2 linked regions of the Zymomonas mobilis subsp. pomaceae ATCC 29192 genome follow. The protein of the gene in region 2 binds, or shares a complex with, the protein of the main gene of each other region. Links are inferred from orthologs where the notes say so. Each region holds a gene or a part of one and is shown on either strand. Other genes may lie near its edges. The genes, in order: ccmC and ccmA.

Evidence for each region.
Region 1: the proteins of ccmA (region 2) and ccmC are in contact, whole or in part, in a solved structure (PDB 8CE8), measured with the Escherichia coli proteins. The link is inferred for Zymomonas mobilis subsp. pomaceae ATCC 29192 from one-to-one orthologs.

Annotation. Positions count from the first base shown.
Region 1 is NC_015709.1:66,929-70,122, reverse strand. The notes cover bases 45-2,909. They hold ccmC (heme ABC transporter permease CcmC), read right to left. Parts: upstream 1,908-2,909; coding sequence 1,182-1,907; downstream 45-1,181. Other genes in these bases: guaA (glutamine-hydrolyzing GMP synthase), read left to right, coding at 2,346-2,909; ZYMOP_RS09505 (hypothetical protein), read right to left, coding at 1,021-1,185; ccmE (cytochrome c maturation protein CcmE), read right to left, coding at 573-1,010; ZYMOP_RS00310 (heme lyase CcmF/NrfE family subunit), read right to left, coding at 45-571. Also shown: more of ZYMOP_RS00310, read right to left, coding at 1-44; more of guaA, read left to right, coding at 2,910-3,194. UniProt on the Escherichia coli protein: Required for the export of heme to the periplasm for the biogenesis of c-type cytochromes.
Region 2 is NC_015709.1:1,046,541-1,049,627, forward strand. Bases 149-2,906 are described here. They hold ccmA (heme ABC exporter ATP-binding protein CcmA), read right to left. Parts: upstream 1,977-2,906; coding sequence 1,320-1,976; downstream 149-1,319. Other genes in these bases: lnt (apolipoprotein N-acyltransferase), read right to left, coding at 149-437; ZYMOP_RS04680 (heme exporter protein CcmB), read right to left, coding at 679-1,323; ZYMOP_RS04690 (sensor histidine kinase), read right to left, coding at 2,036-2,906. In the rest of the region: more of lnt, read right to left, coding at 1-148; more of ZYMOP_RS04690, read right to left, coding at 2,907-3,087. UniProt on the Escherichia coli protein: Part of the ABC transporter complex CcmAB involved in the biogenesis of c-type cytochromes; once thought to export heme, this seems not to be the case, but its exact role is uncertain. Responsible for energy coupling to the transport system.

The sequences.
Region 1 (3,194 bases), 980 kb from region 2 along the record:
CAAAAGAAAAGGCAACGGATAGGCCAACATATCCTAGATAAAGCGTAGGCGGGTGAAAAGCTAATCCCGGATCTTGCAATAAAGGATTAAGGCCCAAGCCTTCTAATGGCGGCGGGTTTAGTCGAGAAAAAGGATTGGAAACAAAGAGTAAAAAGGCAAAAAAGCCTAAAGCCAGACTACCTTGAGCCCCTAGAGCGAGTGATAATAATTTCGGTTCAACCGATTTACTTAATAACGCGAGTAAAGCACCACAAAGACTAAGAATGGTCACCCATAGCAACATAGAGCCTTCATGATTGCCCCAACTGGCAGCCAAGCGATATAGAAAAGGTTTTGCAATATGGTCATTTTCAGCAACTAAAGTAACCGATAAATCCACCCGCAAGAAAAGCCAAAGTAATACCAAAAATGCCATACTAGACAGTAAGGCTTGCATAATCGCTATTGGTTTAACCGTCTTATAAAAAGCCCTTTCCATTCGATTATTCAAAACGGACAGCCCGAAAACTGTCTGTAACAAGGCCATCATGGCCGCCAGCCATAAAAGGATAAGACCCAATTCAGCAATCACATTAATTTCCCTGAGGCGTGGTCATGTTGGCAGGATTATTAGGCATATTCGGCGGCATGTAGCGTTCATCATGTTTGGCCAAGATAGTTTCAGCGATAAAAAGGCCATTTTTTTCGAAATGACCATCGGCCACCACGCCCGAGCCTTCACGGAAAAGATCGGGTACAATGCCCCGATAAGAAACCGGTAAGGATTGATAACCATCGGTCACTTTAAAACCGATTGTCACGCCATCTTTTTCATGGGTTAGCGAACCTCTTTCGACCATGCCGCCTAATCGGATATTACGATCAACCGGTAGATGGGCCTTGATCGCTTCAACAGGTGTATAAAAATAAGCGGCCTGATGTCGAAAAGCGATCAGGGCCAGAAACCCTGCCCCGATTACAGCCACAAGCGCGACAAGACCCAAGATAAGCCGTTGATGTTTAGGCTGCATTTTTTCTCCGTCAATGCGCGCGAGGCGGATCTTTTTTGGATATTTTACGAGAAGGAAGGCGTTGTTCTGCGCGGCGCATCTGTAACCACGAAGTGGTCAATATCCCAACGGTAGCCAGAATGACGACAGTATAAGCGGAAATGACAAAAAGCCACTGATTATAGCCTCCGCTCATAGCGAGGCCATTCGCTGGAGGCGGGCTTCATATTGCGCATGAGCGAGCAAATAACGCATCCTAAAAAGAGTGATTAAGGCAAAAAGGCAGGAAAACCCCAATAAAGTCAAAGGCAGCGGCCAAAGTAAAGAAGGGGCAATAGCCGAATGCGTAAGACCAAGGCTTTGTCCTTGGTGAAGCGTGCGCCACCATAATACCGAATAATGAATAATGGGCAGATTAATAGCCCCCAACAAGGCATAAATAGCCGGTAATCGTGAAACGCTACTAAAGCTATTAACCGAACTAACCGAACGCGATAAGGCAATATAGCCAAGATAGAGGAAAAACAAAATAAGTACCGAGGTTAATCGGCCATCCCATTCCCACCATGTTCCCCATGTCGGACGTCCCCATATCGACCCAGTCATCAGGCAAAGGGCTGTAAAGACAGCGCCCGGTAAAGCCATAGCCTTTGCCGCGATGCCGGCGAGCGGGTGTCGCCAGACAAATTGAACAAAAGAGGCAAGCGCAATACAACTCCATCCCCCCATCGCCAACCATGCAGTTGGGACATGGATATAAAGGATACGAACGGTTTCCCCTTGCAGAAAATCAGGCGGCGTAAAAAACAGTCCGCCGATTATACCTGCTAAACTCGATAAAATGCCGATAATCGCAAGCCATGGCGTTAATTTTTTGGAAAAGGACAGAAAATAATGGGGATTAGCAAGTCTCATCATAGCCTTATCCGTAACAAGATCATGTCCTTTTAAAAAGCATAGATATCCAGATTGGAATTTTTCATGATACTAAACCGTCTTTAATCAGGTTAAAAATTATCATTTACAGGAATTTCTTGGGTATTTCTCTGTCAAAAAAGAGACCTTATCAGTTTTTGAAATCAATATTTTTTGAATAGGCGATCAACGATCACTATCCTGTTGATGAAGCACCGATGCGGACTTATTATCCTTTCCAAGGATATGAAATCTTCATTTTGGAGATTTTTGCCAAAATGTTAAAATAGTTTAAATTTATTTGGGCATAATTTTAAAAAAGGTTAAAAGTAAAAATAATAAGGCTTTCCTTCGTAAAATTTTTACAGATTTTTTAAGATAAAGCGCCTTCTTAAAGGAAGCATCTGGACAGGATGCTTATCCCTCCCTATCGAAAGCTTTATGTCCGTTTCTTCAATCGCCGATAAAGTTGTCTCTGAATCGATTCTCATTGTCGATTTCGGAAGTCAGGTAACCCAGCTTATCGCCCGCCGCGTTCGCGAAGCGGGTGTTTATAGCGAAATTGTTCCTTTTAACCGTGCAGAGGAAGCCTTTTTACGGTTAAAACCAAAAGGCATTATTCTTTCCGGTAGCCCCGCTTCGGTTGTGGCAGAGGGAAGTCCTCGCGTACCAGAAGCTTTCTTTAAGGCGGGTATTCCGATCTTTGGGATTTGCTATGGTCAGCAAGTCATGTGCCATCAATTAGGGGGTAAAGTAACCGCCAATGACGTCGATGGCGAGTTTGGCCGTGCCTTCATAGAAATCAAATCGGCCTCACCGCTCTTTGAAAATTTATGGAAGGTCGGGGAAAAGCATCAAGTTTGGATGAGCCATGCCGATCGTGTGGAAGCCTTGCCCGAAGGCTTTAAACCGATTGCGGTTTCTGAAGGGGCGCCTTTTGCCTTAGTCGCGGATGAAAAACGTCGTTTTTACGCAATGCAATTTCATCCTGAAGTGGTGCATACCCCTGATGGTGCCAAGCTTATTGCCCATTTTGTGCACAACATCTGTGGTCTTGCCGGTGATTGGACCATGGCCGAATTTCGTGACACCAAAATTGCCGAGATTAAAAAACAAGTTGGCAAGGGGCGCGTTATTTGTGGCTTATCCGGTGGGGTTGATTCATCGGTAACCGCCGTCTTAATTCATGAAGCAATCGGCGATCAACTTACCTGTGTTTTTGTCGATCACGGATTGATGCGACAAGGGGAAGCCGAAGAGGTCGTTTCTCTATTTCGTGAACATTATGGA
Region 2 (3,087 bases):
CAAGATTTTATCCATTCACTTATCGTCCAGCATCCAGCGACCACAAGCGTCCAGCGCCAAATGGGTATGGTGGAGAGATTAGCTCTTTTCCACGCTGAAAAAGGCGAATGTACTGCGGCTATAAAATATCGGGCAGCTAATGTTCCCAAAGCCAGATAGCAGGATAAATAACAGGAGAGTAAAGGAACAGCGATGAAGCCAAGCCATGAAGGCATATTGGCTTGATGCGTGAAAGCCTGCGCAATCCAATCCAATCCTAACCAAAAATAGCCAAAGGCAAAGAACCAACCGAGAAAAAATACTTGTCGGTTCGTTTTAGATTGCCGCAATAAGGCGAGCCATAAAGCCAGTGCTACGAAGGACAAGGGCCATAAATTATAAGGCTGTAATCCGAAAGCAGCCCCAAGACCAGAAAGAAAAGCAAGAATCCATATCACAAATTCAGCCTATCTCAACAGTGCAAGAAAAAGGCAAGGAAGATTATATCTTATATCAAATCCATCTTCTCTTTCTCACTTTATAGACTGGATATTCTATTTTCAGGCCATGTGGAAAAAAAGATTCTCAATCAGGCCAGCCACATCCTGATTATATTTTCTATTTTGTTTTCAAGTTGTCAGTATTTTCCAAGTTGTCAGTAAAAGCGACTATTCATCAGACACATCATCCTATTAGAGATTATTCCCGCGTTACCCGTAAAGCTATCCCCACTACAAAGGGTGCCAATGCCAATAAAAAAAGCGAACACGCTCCCAATAGTAAAAAAGCCCCCGGCTGATGACCATCAATGGAGCCTGCACCAAAAATTAACAAAGGGACGGCTAAGGGTAATAATAATAAAGCAGTTAAAGCATTTCCGCTTTTTATACGCGCCGTCAAAGCCGCAATCATAACGCCTAAAGCCGCTAACCCCGGTGTCCCTAACAAAAATCCGGCTTCAAGATTCCAAAATACTGGCCAATCAAGCCGCAATAAAGCCGAAGCGGGTAGCAAAGCGGCCATTAAAGGTAATCCAAAACCTAACCAATGGGCTGTTATGCGAGCGACGGCGATCCATTCTTCACTGATCTGACGTACTGTATAATGATCGAAAAAACCATTGTCACAATCAGGGATAATCAACCGATCAATGGGCAGCAAAGAGGCCAATAAAGCGGCGATCCACAACACGCCACCACCTGCCTTCATTAACAGAGATTTGTCACTACCCACGGCAAAAGGAAATAATACCGCGACTAGTAAGAAAAAGAGGATAGGCAGCGTGCCCCCTGCTCCTATTAAAACACGACAATCTCGCCCAATTAATTGTCCAAGCTGTTTCATGAAGGTGAGATTTCCGGTTCTAAATCCCAAAATATAGATTGAGATTCAAGGCTAGGTCTAAAATCTTCTATAGATAGCTCAGGATACGGGTCTAAATCCAAGGCTTGATGGCTCGCTATCAAGGCGATGCCGCCTTTTTCTAGATGATCTTGGATAACATGAAGCAAACGCTTGACGGATAGTCTATCCAACCCATTCGCAGGTTCATCCAATAACCAAATCGGCGCATGGGCGGTTATCAAGCGTGCAAGAACTGCGCGCTTACGCTGACCTGTTGATAATAACCGTACTGGTAACTGGGCTAAAGGCAAAAGCGCCATTTTATCCATAGCCTCTTTTTCAGCACCCCTTTGACCATCCAAAGCAGCCCAATAAGCCAAAGCCTTTTCCAAAGAAATATCACGATCCAAAGCAAGGGCTTCGTCGGTAAAAGCAATATTGCCTTGACGGGTAATCTTGCCTGAAAACGGATTCAAAAATCCTGCTAATAAACGCAATAAACTGGTTTTACCGGTACCATTCGATCCCTTTATCATCAGGACTTCACCCGATTTTAACTGAAAGGATAAATGGGTAAACAGTAATCTATCCCCGCGTAAACAGGCGATATTGTCACAAGTAAGAACCGTATTTTGAAAACTAATGGGTGCCACCCGCCTTTTCTCGCTTTAAAATTATTGAATTGTTCTTGATAAAAATGTTTCAATGTCTGTTATTTTACCATGGGTAACGTCAAGCGGACAAATAGCCCCCCTAAATCTTCGCTTTCTTCCAACACGACTTGTCCACCGTAAATTTCTACCACATCACGAACAATCGCTAAACCTAGGCCCGTGCCCGGTTTTCCGGTATCAAGTCTTGCCCCTCTCTTGAAAAGCTGACCACGCATGTTCTCGGGGATGCCTGTCCCATCATCCTCAATCAAAATTTCGATCTGATTATTATTGCGTTCTACGGTAACAAAGACCCGTCCTTGACCGTATTTAGCCGCATTTTCAATCAAGTTGCCGAGTATTTCATCTAAATCTTGGCGCTCTATCCGGACAACCGCATCCTTTACACCCGCAAGATCAATCGTGGCATGAGGGTATAATCGCGTTACGGCACGTTCTACCGCTAATAAAGAGGGCCAAACTTCGGCCTGACTCTGGGCATTACCGCGCCGTCCAATCGCACGGGCGCGGGCCAAATGATGATCGACATGACGGCGCATCGTCATCACTTCCCGCAAGACAACGGCCTTTAATTCGGCACTATCTGCATTCGCTTCATTGGTGATAACTGTAAGAGGTGTTTTTAAAGCATGGGCTAAATTACCGGCATGTCGTCGTGCTTCCTCAGCTTGGCGCTCGTTATGCCGCAATAAAGCATTAAGCTCTTCAATAAGGGGGGCGACTTCATTGGGCATTCTATCTCGAATACGGGATGCCTGGCCATTTCTGATAGCACTGATTTCTACACGTAACTTACGTAACGGCCATAAACCAATAGTAACCTGTAAAACCGTGATAACGATCAATCCTGACCCTAAAATTAAAAAAGCTTTAAATAGGGTATGGCGTAGTTTTTTGATTTGATTATCAAGTGCAGTCCGAATTTCTGCCACTTGAAACCGCCATAAAACAGGTGATCCGGGTAAACGCACATCGCGTTCCATAATTCGCAAAGTGCCATCAGAAAATTCGTTGCTATCGTAAATACGGACCAGTTGGCCTTTGGGCATAGGGCTCACATGTAAAAAACGATCCCATAAAGAAGGCGAAG